Regions from separate parts of the Streptomyces deserti genome, predicted to be linked through region 1. Evidence: riboswitches for the same ligand, from Rfam matches in the RefSeq annotation. Region 1 holds a riboswitch; the other holds the start of a gene.
What was found. Region 1 has a riboswitch for cobalamin ahead of ACYVMZ_RS28400 (CbtB domain-containing protein). Riboswitches for the same ligand answer to the same signal wherever they lie in the genome.
Positions count from the first base shown of each region.

Region 2: linked by a shared signal. The riboswitch ahead of ACYVMZ_RS08335 (ABC transporter substrate-binding protein) and the one ahead of ACYVMZ_RS28400 (CbtB domain-containing protein) in region 1 are both predicted to bind cobalamin.

Region 1 covers NZ_BAAGRZ010000022.1:25,953-31,592, reverse strand. The annotation lists gene ACYVMZ_RS28425 (hypothetical protein) at 19-369, opposite strand; gene ACYVMZ_RS28420 (DUF6479 family protein) at 483-848, opposite strand; gene ACYVMZ_RS28415 (ChaB family protein) at 885-1,289, opposite strand; gene ACYVMZ_RS28410 (ferredoxin) at 1,392-1,790, shown strand; gene ACYVMZ_RS28405 (histidine phosphatase family protein) at 2,040-2,609, opposite strand; cobalamin riboswitch at 2,710-2,859, shown strand; gene ACYVMZ_RS28400 (CbtB domain-containing protein) at 2,894-3,121, shown strand; gene ACYVMZ_RS28395 (CbtA family protein) at 3,147-3,908, shown strand; gene ACYVMZ_RS28390 (acyl-CoA dehydrogenase family protein) at 4,078-5,256, shown strand.
Region 2 covers NZ_BAAGRZ010000003.1:17,828-23,467, forward strand. The annotation lists gene ACYVMZ_RS08320 (4-hydroxybenzoate 3-monooxygenase) at 1-770, opposite strand, end outside; gene ACYVMZ_RS08325 (APC family permease) at 801-2,441, opposite strand; gene ACYVMZ_RS08330 (CoA-binding protein) at 2,624-3,031, opposite strand; cobalamin riboswitch at 3,117-3,303, shown strand; gene ACYVMZ_RS08335 (ABC transporter substrate-binding protein) at 3,372-4,388, shown strand; gene ACYVMZ_RS08340 (FecCD family ABC transporter permease) at 4,385-5,398, shown strand; gene ACYVMZ_RS08345 (ABC transporter ATP-binding protein) at 5,451-5,640, shown strand, end outside.

The DNA.
Region 1 (5,640 bases):
ACGCCGGTGCCGGCGACGCTACGTGCGATCACCCTTCGGCTTGCCGCGCTGGTCGGGGGTGCCGTGCGGCGGCGGGCTGAACGGCTCGGGCGAGGTCGCGGGCGACACCGGGGAGCCCGAGTGACCCTCGCCCTGCTCGGGGCGCACCGCTCCCGGGTCGCCGGACGTCGGCTGCGCGCCCGCGCGCAACTGCTCCAGCCGGCTCCCCAGCAGCTCGGTCACCGGCAGGCGATCGGCGTGCGACCGCTCGTACGCCAGCAGTTCCTCCACCTCGTCCGCGGACAGCGACCGCACACGGCTCTCGAGACCGCCGAGCGGCAGATGGTCGTAGTCCGGCAGCGGCAGGGTGTTGCGGGCGGGGTCGGCCATGGTTCTCACTTCCCTGTGTACGACGTGATGTACGACCCGGCGTGCCGGGTGCCGGGTGCCGTGCGGCGCGGCGTCGCCGAGCTGCCGTCCGGCACGGGCGCGGGTGCCGCGGGTCAGCGGCCGCCCGGGCCGCCGCTGCCGAACGAGCCGCTGCTGCCCTCGTTCCAGCGGGGCCGCTTCCCGGACGGACTCGTCCGGTCGCCCATGTTGCCGTGCGCCTTCAGCTCGTGCGGCGTCAGACGGTTCTCGCTTCTCGGTACCTCGTCGGGCTCACGGTTCTCCATCACCTCGCGGACCGGGCCCTCGTCCGGCACGCGGGGCTGCTCCTCGGGGCGCGGCGTGGGAGGTTCCCTGCGCTTGACGCGACTGCCCAGCACGAAGGCACCCAGCAGCAGGGCGACGACCACCACACCCGCCACGATCAGCCCGATGCCGAGGGCGCCCCGGCCCGCGGCCAGCTCCATCCATGCGATGTTCATGGCACGCGAGTACCCCTGGTCCTCTCCATGAACCGCTCACCTCTCCCGCGCGGCCCGGGTCCGCGAACGGTTCGCCTTGCGGATCGCGTCGAGCAGCTCCCCCTTCGACATCCGCGACCGGCCCTCGACACCGAGCCGCTTCGCGACGTCGTACAGGTGTTCCTTGGAGGCGTGCTCGTCCACGCCCTCGCCGCTGCGGCCGCCCTGCTGGCGGGGCCGCGCCGACCGGGGGTCCGAGGGGCCCTTGCGGCCGCCCTCCTTGCGCTCCCAGTGGTCGCCGACCTTCTCGTACATGTGCTTCAGCGCGCCGTAGGCCACGCGATGCGCGCGCTCGCCCTCGCCGTACTGCTCCACGGCCGAGTCGTGCGCCTTGATCCAGGTGCGCTGGGCGTCCTTCGAGGAGCGCTCCAGGGTCGACGGAAGCTCCTGTCGTCCGGGCATCTCACCCACCTCCGTCCGTCGTCGCTTCCGGGGCCGGACGAGTGCCCGGCAGGGGGCCCGGAAAAACCGGGCGGAACCCTTGCGAGCACGGGGTTTGACGGCATGGACGGGGGCTACCCGCGCGGTGTGACTTCGACGACATCGCAGCAGGAGCTGTTCCGGTTCCTGGAGGACCGCTTCGCCTGCGCTCAGGCGTGCACGGAGTGCGCGCGGGCGTGTGCGCTGCGCGCGAGCCTCGTGGATCCCGACGGAACCGAGAACCAGGAACTCGTACGACGCAAGGGCATCATGTGCGCGGAGGTGTGCGACGCGACCTGCCGTGTGCTGTCCGAACAGAACCAGGTGGACGAGAGCGCCATCCGCATGCAGGTGGAGTGGTGCAGGACGGTGTGCCTGGAGAGCGCGCACGTCTTCGACGCGCACCCGGGCGCGGAGGAGACGGCGAGTGCGTGCCGGGCGTGCGCCCGGGCTTGCACGGACTTCCTCGCGACCTTGAACTGACGAGCGGCGTGCTCCGCGACCGGCGGTGCGGGTGCACACCGTGGGAGGCGTGAACGACTGACGCCTGCGGCGAGCGGGGGCGGGGGCGAGGGCGGCCGACGGGGTGGTGGTCGGCCGGCTGCCCGGCGTACGCCGCCGCGCCGATCACTGGCGGCCTTCGGCCGATGAGCGGGCGGCGTCGGATCCGGTGCTCGGTTCGTGGCGCTTGCCGAGCCTCGCGGGGGGCGCGTACGGCGATGGGCCGTTGTGCTACACCTCGAGCGGCTGCCCCAACCGTACGTTCCAGCGGCCCGACCGGCCGCTGACCTCCACCGCCGTCAGCGGTGGGACGTCCGTGCGCCAGAACGCGGTCTCCGGGGCCCCGAGCACCTGTACCACCACGGCCCGTACGACCTCCGGCTCGACCACGGCCACGGTCCGGCCCGCCACCGCGGCGGCTGTCTCCAGCCAGGCCGCGACCCGGTCGCAGAGTGCGCGTACCGACTCTCCGCCGTGCGGTGCCGCGCCGGGGTCCGTCAGCCACCGGGCGAGGGCCTCCGGCTCGCGCGCGCCCACCTCCGCCAGGGTCGCCCCCCGCCACCGTCCGGCATCCAGTCCCGCCAGCTCCGGGACGGCGACGGCGTCGAGGCCGAGGGCGTCGGCCGTCTCCCGGCAGCGCACGGTGGGGGAGGCCCAGGCCTGCCGGGCCGCCGGAAGCGAGCCGGCGGCCGTACGGGCGTGTCGCAGCCCGGACGCGTCGAGGGGACAGCCGTCGTCGAAGCGGGCCTCCCGCAGGGCCGCGGTGATCGCGGGTGAGATCAACATCACTCGGCTGGTCATCCGTCCACTCCTGCGCTCAACATCCTTTACTCGTCCGCCACTTGACGGCATGTATCCCACTCCGAGGGGCGCTCGCGGCCTTCCGCGCGCCCTTGGCCGGATCCGCACGACGCGGTACGGTCTCGTCGACATTCACGACGGCACGGCGGAAGCCGGTGGGACTCCGGCACGGTCGCGCCACTGTATGCCGGGCACGCACGCGAGTGCGGGCCCGGTGAGTCAGACCCCCTGCCGTCGTTCGTGCACCACCGATTCGGGACGCGAGTTTCCCAGGAGGTTCTGCCATGGCGCAGTCCGCCGCCCAACCGGCCACCACCCCCGCCACCACTACCGCCCCCGCCAAGCTGCCGCTCGGCGCGATCGCCCCCTGGGCGGTCTTCTTCGGCATCCTGATGCTGGTCCTGCTCTACTTCGTCGGCGCCGAGCAGGGCGCCACATCCGTGCTGGCCGGGGAGGACGTGCACGAGTGGGTGCACGACGCCCGCCACCTGCTCGGCTTCCCCTGCCACTGACGGCGGGGGAGGAACGTACGAGCTCATGAACTCGACAACCGTCCGCACCCTTCTGGTGCGCGGCATGCTCGCGGGTCTCGCCGCCGGGCTGCTCGCCCTCGTCGTCGCCTACTTCCTCGGCGAACCCCGCGTCGACGCGGCGATCGCCTTCGAGGAGGCGCACGCCCACGAGCACGGCGGGGAGGAGATCGTCAGCCGCACGATGCAGTCCACCGCGGGCCTGTCCACCGGTGTCCTCGTCTACGGCGTCGCCTTCGGCGGCATCGCCGCCCTCGCGTACTGCGTCGCGCTCGGCCGGATCGGCCGCTTCGGGCCGCGCGCGAGCGCGCTGCTCCTCGCGGTGGCCGGCCTGCTCACCGTGTACGTCGTGCCGTTCCTGAAGTACCCGGCCAACCCGCCGGCCGTCGGCGACCCCGACACCCTCGACCAGCGCACCGCCCTGTACTCCCTGATGGTGGTGCTGAGCGTGCTGCTGGCCGTGGCCACCGTGATCCTGGGCAAGCGCCTCGCGCCGCGCCTGGGCAACTGGAACGCCACGAGCGCCGCCGGGGCGTTCTTCGTCCTCGTCGTCGGTCTCGCGTACGCCTTCCTGCCCTCCTACGACAACGTCCCCAAGGAGTTCCCCGCCACCCTGCTGTGGCAGTTCCGCCTGGCGGCGCTGACCGTCCAGGTGACCCTGTGGACCGCCTTCGGGCTGATCTTCGGGGCCCTGGCGGAACGGGTGCTCGCCCCCCGGCCCACCACGCACCAGCCCACCGCCGCGCGGCCGACTCCCGTGCCGCACTGACCTGTTCACCCCGCCCGACATCCCACCGACAGGGCCCCCGGCATCCCGGGGGCCCTGTTCCCTGTCGCCGCGACCCGTAGGTGCTTTCCCCTGCCGCGCCATTCCCAATTTCTGAAACACGTTCTACGGTGTGCGCCGTCAGGACCGGCCTTGGGAGCCTGGAGGCGCCGTGCATCTCGACTACACGCCCGAGCAGCAGCGGCTGCGGACCGAACTGCGCGCCTACTTCACCGAGTTGGTCCCGACCGGCGCCTCCGCCCGGCACTTTGACCCGGCCGCCCAGAAGCGGTTCTACCGCGAGACCATCCGGCGGCTCGGCGCGGACGGCTGGCTCGGCGTGGGCTGGCCGAAGGAGTACGGCGGACGCGGCCTGACCGCGATGGAACAGTTCATCTTCTTCGACGAGGCCGCCCAGGCCGGCGTACCGCTGCCGCTGATGGCGCTCAACACCGTCGGCCCGACGATCATGCGGTACGGCACCGAGGAGCAGAGGGCGTACTTCCTGCCGAGGATCCTCTCCGGAGAGATCGACTTCGCCATCGGCTACAGCGAGCCCGACGCGGGCACGGACTTGGCGTCCCTGCGGACGCGCGCGGTGCGGGACGGTGACACGTATGTCGTCAACGGCCAGAAGATCTGGACCACCAACGGCGACACCGCCGACTGGGTGTGGCTGGCCGTGCGTACGGATCCGGACGCCCCGCCGCACAAGGGCATCACCCTGCTGCTGGTGCCGACCACGGACCCCGGCTACTCGTGCACCGTCATCCGCACCCTCGCCGGACACGACACCACGGCCAGTTACTACGAGAACGTCCGCGTCCCCGTCACCCACCGGGTCGGCGCCGAGAACCAGGGCTGGCGGCTGATCACCAACCAGCTCAACCACGAACGCGTCACCCTCGCTGCCCACGGCACCATGGCGATCCGCGCCCTGCACGACGTGCAGCGCTGGGCCATGGAGACCAAGCTCGCCGACGGCCGCCGCGTCGCCGACCTGCCCTGGGTACGCCGCCGCCTCGCCCAGACCCACGCCCGGCTCGACGCACTGAAACTCCTCAACTGGCGGATGGTCGCCGCCGTCCAGGACGGCACCCTCACCCCGCAGGACGCCTCCGCCGTCAAGGTGTACGGCTCGGAGGCCCGGCGCGACGCCTACGCCTGGCTCATGGAGATCGTCGCCGCCCCGGGCGCGCTCAAGGAGGGCTCGGCCGGGGCGGTCCTGCACGGCGAACTGGAGCGCGGTTACCGCTCGGCGGTCATCTTCACCTTCGGCGGCGGCAACAACGAGATCCAGCGCGAGATCATCTCGTGGATCGGGTTGGGGATGCCGCGGGTGCGCCGCTGACGTCTCGGTGTGACGAAGGATTATCGAGTGCTGGGCGTGCCCAAACCTGCGGTGGCTCGCGGTCGGTGGCAGGCTCGGTGGGATGGTTCGCGTGATGGGCCTGCGCTGGGGAAGCCCCCGTCAGCAAACCGACGAGGACTCATGAACGATCGAGGCTGATCTCCTTGGATTTTGGCTACTCAACTTGATTGGGCGATGTCGGGTGGCGTGGGCCATCGGTCACCTGCGCCGGTGGCCGCCGCGACCCACATGGGCCGGCCCTCGGTGTGCATACTGTGACCGGCAGGGGGCCGTCGTCCGACCGAACGCGATGGGCAGGGCCGATAGGCCACGGGCCGGGCCGGACGATCAAGCAGACCAGCGATGGATGAACAGGAAAGCTTG
Region 2 (5,640 bases), on a different contig from region 1:
TGCTGGAGCTCCGCCCAGACGCGCTCGTGCGGCCAGTTCTCCGGGTCGTCGCCCGGTGGGCACTGGAGGTAGTAGCGGGTCACCTCGGCGCTGCGGGGCATGTGCCCGGCGAATCCGCTGGGGTGGCAGCCGAACAGCACGGAGTCGGAGGACTGCGGCGCCTGAGCGAGCAGCGCCAGCCAGCCGATGCCGTAGTCGTGCCGCGCGATGCGCGCCCGCCCCGGCGGCAGCGAGGCCCGCGTCACGCCGCGCGCCCCGTCGCAGCCCGCGACGAAGTCACAGGTGACGACCTGCCGCAGCCCCGTCTCGGGGCAGGTGTACGACACCGACGGACGGTCGGTGTCCAGGTCGTGGACCCGCACGTCCCGTATGCCGAACCGTATCTCCCCGCCCCGTACGTCCGCGTACTCGCGTACCAGGTCCGTCACCAGGAACTGCTGCGGATAGACGAAGTGATGGCATCCCGTCAGCTCCCCGTAGGGGAACCGGTACGTCTCCCCGCCGAAGCGGAACTCGCACGCGCTGTGCAGCTGCGCCCGGTCCAGCAGGTTCCGCGCGAGGCCGCGCTTTTCTAGGCCGCGCACGGCCCACTCCTCGATCACCCCGGCGCGGGGCCGCTGTTCGATGAACTCCCGGGTCTCGGTCTCCAGGACCAGGCAGTCGACGCCGGCGGCCCGCAGGGTGTTGCCGACGGTGAGCCCGGCGGGGCCGGCGCCCACGACGACGACCGGAAAGCGTTGCGGGGCGGCCGAGTCGGGGTGGGGAGTGATGTCAGTCACCGGCTCATTATGCGGCGGGTGTCAGTGCGCGGGCAGGTCCGCGACGACGACTTCCTCGATGCTCCGCTCGATCTCCCGGGGCCGGGGCGCGGAGGCCTTCGCCCAGTGGTAGACGGCCAGGGAGAAGACGGCGACGACCAGGATGTCCCACCACAGGCCGATGTGGCCCTGGCCGCCGAAGCCGCCCTGCCAGGAGATGACGCCCATGCCCAGCAGGTAGGCGGGCAGCCACTGGGCGGCCTTGAAGTCGAGCCGGGGCGCGTTCGGCAGGCGGCGGCGGACGGCGTACCAGGCGTATCCGCCGAGCAGTACGTAGCCGAGGACGATCGCCACGCCCAGCCGCCACAGGGTGTCCCAGCCGGACCAGTAGATGATGAGGTTGGCGACCACGAACGACAGGGGCGCGATCACCGTGCCGCCGGGCAGGCGGTAGGGGCGCTCGTGGTGCGGCAGCCGGTCGGCGAAGACGCCGTACGCCAGCGGGGCGCCCGCGTACATCAGGACGCTCGCCGAGGTGATGAAGCCGACCAGCTGCTGCCAGCTCGGGAAGGGCAGGAAGCAGACCACGCCGGTCACGAAGGCGACGATCAGCCCGAACCAGGGCACTCCGCGCGCGTCGGTGCGGGTGAAGACCTTCGGCGCGTAGCCGTTCCTGGCCAGGCCGTAGGAGACGCGGGAGGTGGCGGTGGTGTAGATCAGGCCGGTGCCGCCGGGGGAGACCACCGCGTCCAGGTACAGCACCACGCCCAGCCAGCCGAGGCCGAGCAGCGTCGCCAGGCCCGCCCAGGGACCGCTGCTCCCGGGGTACTCCAGCTTCGCCCAGCCGTGCGCGAAGGAGCTCAGCGGGAGCGCGGCGATGAACACGATCTGGAGCAGGACGTAGACGACCGCGCCGATGGCGACCGAGCCGAGGGTCGCGCGCGGCAGGTCCCGCCTCGGGTCGCGGCTCTCGCCCGCCAGCTGGATGGCCTGCTCGAAGCCCAGCAGGGCGAAGATGATGCCGCTGGAACTGATGGCGGTCAGCACGCCCTTGGCGCCGAACGGAGCGAATCCGTGCTCGGTGAAGTTGCCCGGGTGGAAGTTGCCCGCCGCGATGATGAAGATCGCCGCGAGGGGCACGGCCACCTTCCACCAGGTGGCCGCGCTGTTGGTGTGCGCCAGCACCCGCACGCCGAGGAAGTTGATCACGACGAACACGGCCATCAGGACGACGGCCACGACGAACCCGCTCATCGTCAGCGTGCCGTCCTCGGCGTGCTGGAAGCCCTGCGCCCAGTGCCAGTGCCCGGCGTAGCCGATCATCGCCTCGACCTCGATCGGCGCCACGGTCGCCGCCTGCAGCCAGGAGAACCAGCCGAAGGACATGCCGGCCAGGCCGCCGAACGCGTAGTGCGGATAGCGGGCCGTGCCGCCCGCGACCGGGAACATGCCGCCGAGTTCCGCGTGCACCAGCGCCAGCAGCACGATCGCCACCGCGCCGATCACCCACGACAGGATCGCCGCCGGACCGGCCGCCACGACCGCCTTCTCGGCGCCGTACAACCAGCCCGACCCGATGATGGAACCGACCGAGGCCCACATGAGCCCGATCAGCCCGACGTCCCGTCGCAGCCCGCCCGGCCTCCCTTTCGCCCCCGCCACTGCCTGGTCGACGCTTACCATTTCCACAGGGGCCCCTCATGAAATGAACAAAAGCGTTCAGTGAGCAAGAGGCCGTCAGATTAGGAATGAATTGCCGGCAGGCAGAAGGCCGTTGCCGTGCATTTGACCGGATGCGGGGATTTCCTGGAAAGGGCTTCAGGATTCCTGTACACGGCAATGAGGGAGTCGTTAAGTCCCAGGCCTCAGCCCAGCCGCGGGATCTCGATCGCCGGGCAGCGGTCCATCACCATCTCCAGTCCTGCCGCGCGCGTCCGTTCGTACGCGGCCTCGTCGATGACACCGAGCTGGAACCACACCGCCTTGGCGCCCTTCGCGACCGCCTCGTCCGCGACCTTCCCGGCCAGGTCGCTGTTCACGAACACGTCGACCACGTCCACCTCGAAGGGAATGTCCGCGAGCGAGGCGTATCCCCGCTCGCCGTGCACCGTCTCCGCCCTGGGGTGCACGGGCACGATGCGCTTGCCGTAGCGCTGCAGCACATCGGCGACGCCGTACGCCGCGCGCCGCTGGTTCGACGACAGGCCCACCACGGCCCAGGTGTCGCCGAGCCCGGTGAGGATCTTGCGGACCGTTGCCTCGTCGCCGTACACCGTCGGCCTCCTCGGGATGGGACATGGGGAAGAGCTGTCGTCCGGACAACGACGCACGGGGCCCGGTGATTCCCCGCGCCCGCCGTGATAGCTTGCCGAGGCCAGTCGAACCCATGTACGTGGGTCAGGGAATCCGGTGTGAATCCGGAACTGACGCGCAGCGGTGAGGGGGACGGGCGGGGCCTCGGCCACTGGAGGACGACAGTCCTCCGGGAAGGCGCCCCCTCCGGAGGAACCCGAGTCCGAAGACCTGCTGGCAGCCCCCGCGGCCGACGCACGGCGGGGGAGCACCGTACGACCGGGCTCCGCGTTCGAGCCCTCGACGACCTAGGACGATTCCGTGCCCCTCGCGCGACCCGCCCGCGCCGCCGCCCTGCTCGCGGCCGGCTCCCTGCTCCTGACCGGCTGCGGCGACACCACCGCCGCCGGTACGAAGGCCGCCGTCACCCTCGACAACTGCGGCCGCACCGTACGCGTCGACGCGCCCCCGGAACGCGCCGTCTCCCTCAACCAGGGCACCACCGAGATCCTGCTCTCCCTCGGCCTCGCCGACCGCCTGGCGGGGACGGCCACCTGGACCGACCCCGTGCTGAAGGGACTTCAGAAGGCGAACGCGCGCGTGCCGCGCCTCGCCGACGACAACCCCTCCTTCGAACGGGTCCTGGACGCCGACCCCGACTTCGTCGCCGCGTCGTTCGTCTCCACCCTGGGCAAGGGCGGTGTGGCCACGCGGGAGCAGTTCGAGAAGCTGGGCGTGCCGACGTACGTCTCGCCGTCCGACTGCGCGGGCAAGGACAACACCGGTGACGGCGACGGGGCGCGTGACGAAGCCCTGGACATCGACACCGTGTACGGCGAAGTCCGCGACCTCGCCGCCGTGTTCGGGGTGGAGGAGCGCGGCGAGAAGCTCGTCGCCTCCCTGGAGCGGCGCATGGCGAAGGCCACGGCGGGCATCGACGCCTCGGACGTGACCCTCCTGTACTGGTTCGCCAACTCCGAGTCGCCCTACATGGCCGGCTGCTGCGGGGCGCCCGGCGTCATCACCCGCGCCCTGGGCGCGAAGAACGTCTTCGACGACACCCGCGAGGAATGGCCGCAGATCAACTGGGAGACGGTCGCCGACCGCAACCCCGACGTGCTCGTGATCGGTGACCTGACCCGCAAGTCGCAGACCGCCGAGTCGGCGGCGAAGAAGATCGCCTTCCTGGAGTCCGACCCCGTGACGAGGAACATGGACGCCGTCCGGCACAAGCGGTACGTGCTGCTGAGCGGGCAGGCCATGAACCCGACGATCCGCACGGTCCAGGGCGTGGAGCACGTGGCCGCGGGACTACGTGAGTTCGGGCTCGTGAAGTGACCGTGCGCGGGGTGGCGCTCGGTGCGGCCGGGGCTCTGCTCCTGGCCACCTCCCTCGCCGTCGCCATCACCATCGGTCCGGCGGACATCGGGGTCGGGGAGGTGTGGTCGACCGTCGTCGCCCATCTCGGCCTGGGCGCTTCGGAGTTGACGCCGATCAGGGACGGCATCGTATGGCAGCTGCGGCTGCCGCGCACCCTCCTCGCGGCCGTGTGCGGGGCCGGGCTCGCCGTGTGCGGCGTGGTGCTGCAGTCGCTGCTGCGCAACCCGCTCGCCGACCCGTTCGTGCTGGGTGTGTCGTCGGGCGCGTCGACGGGTGCGGTCGTCGTGGTCGTGCTGGGCGTGGGCGGCGGGGCCGTCTCGGTGCCCGCGGGGGCGTTCCTGGGCGCGCTGGTCTCCTTCGCGCTGGTCCTGCTGCTCAGCCACACCCTCGGCGGCACCACCGACCGGGTGGTGCTGGCGGGTGTCGCCGCCATGCAGCTGTTCTCCGCGCTCACCTCCTTCGTCGTGATGACCGCCGCCGACGCCGAGACCACCCGGGGCGTGCTGTTCTGGCTGCTCGGCTCGCTCGGCGGCGCCGGCTGGACGGACGTGTGGCTGTGCCTGGGCGTGCTGGCCGTGGCGCTGGTGGTGTGCCTGTCGTACGCCCGCACCCTCGACGCCTTCGCCTTCGGCCAGGAGGCGGCGGCCGCCCTGGGAGTGTCCGTCGCCCGTACCCGGCTGGTGCTGCTGTGCGCCACGGCCCTGCTCACGGCCGCGCTGGTCAGCTCGGCCGGGGCGATCGGGTTCGTCGGGCTCGTCCTGCCGCACGCCGCCCGTGCCCTGGTCGGGCCCGGTCACGTCCGGCTGCTGCCGGTCGCCGCGCTGGCGGGTGCTGTGTTCCTGGTGTGGGTGGACACCCTGGCCCGCACCGTCCTCGATCCGCAGGAGGTGCCGGTGGGGGTCGTGACGTCGCTCATCGGGGTGCCGGCGTTCGTGCTGGTGCTGTATCGGACGCGGAGGGTGCGATGACCGGCGTATGGCCGGCCGCAATCCGTGCCGTGCGCCGGACGGAGAGGCTGCGATGACCGACGTCCTCCCGGTGGAGGCCGAGGCGTCACCTGCCGGGCTCCGCGCCGACCGGGTCGGCCGCCGCGCCGACGGCCGCCTCATCCTCGACGGTGTGTCCCTCGCGCCCGGCCCGGGCTCCACCGTCGGGCTCCTCGGACCCAACGGCTCCGGCAAGTCCACGCTCCTGCGGCTGCTGGCCGGGC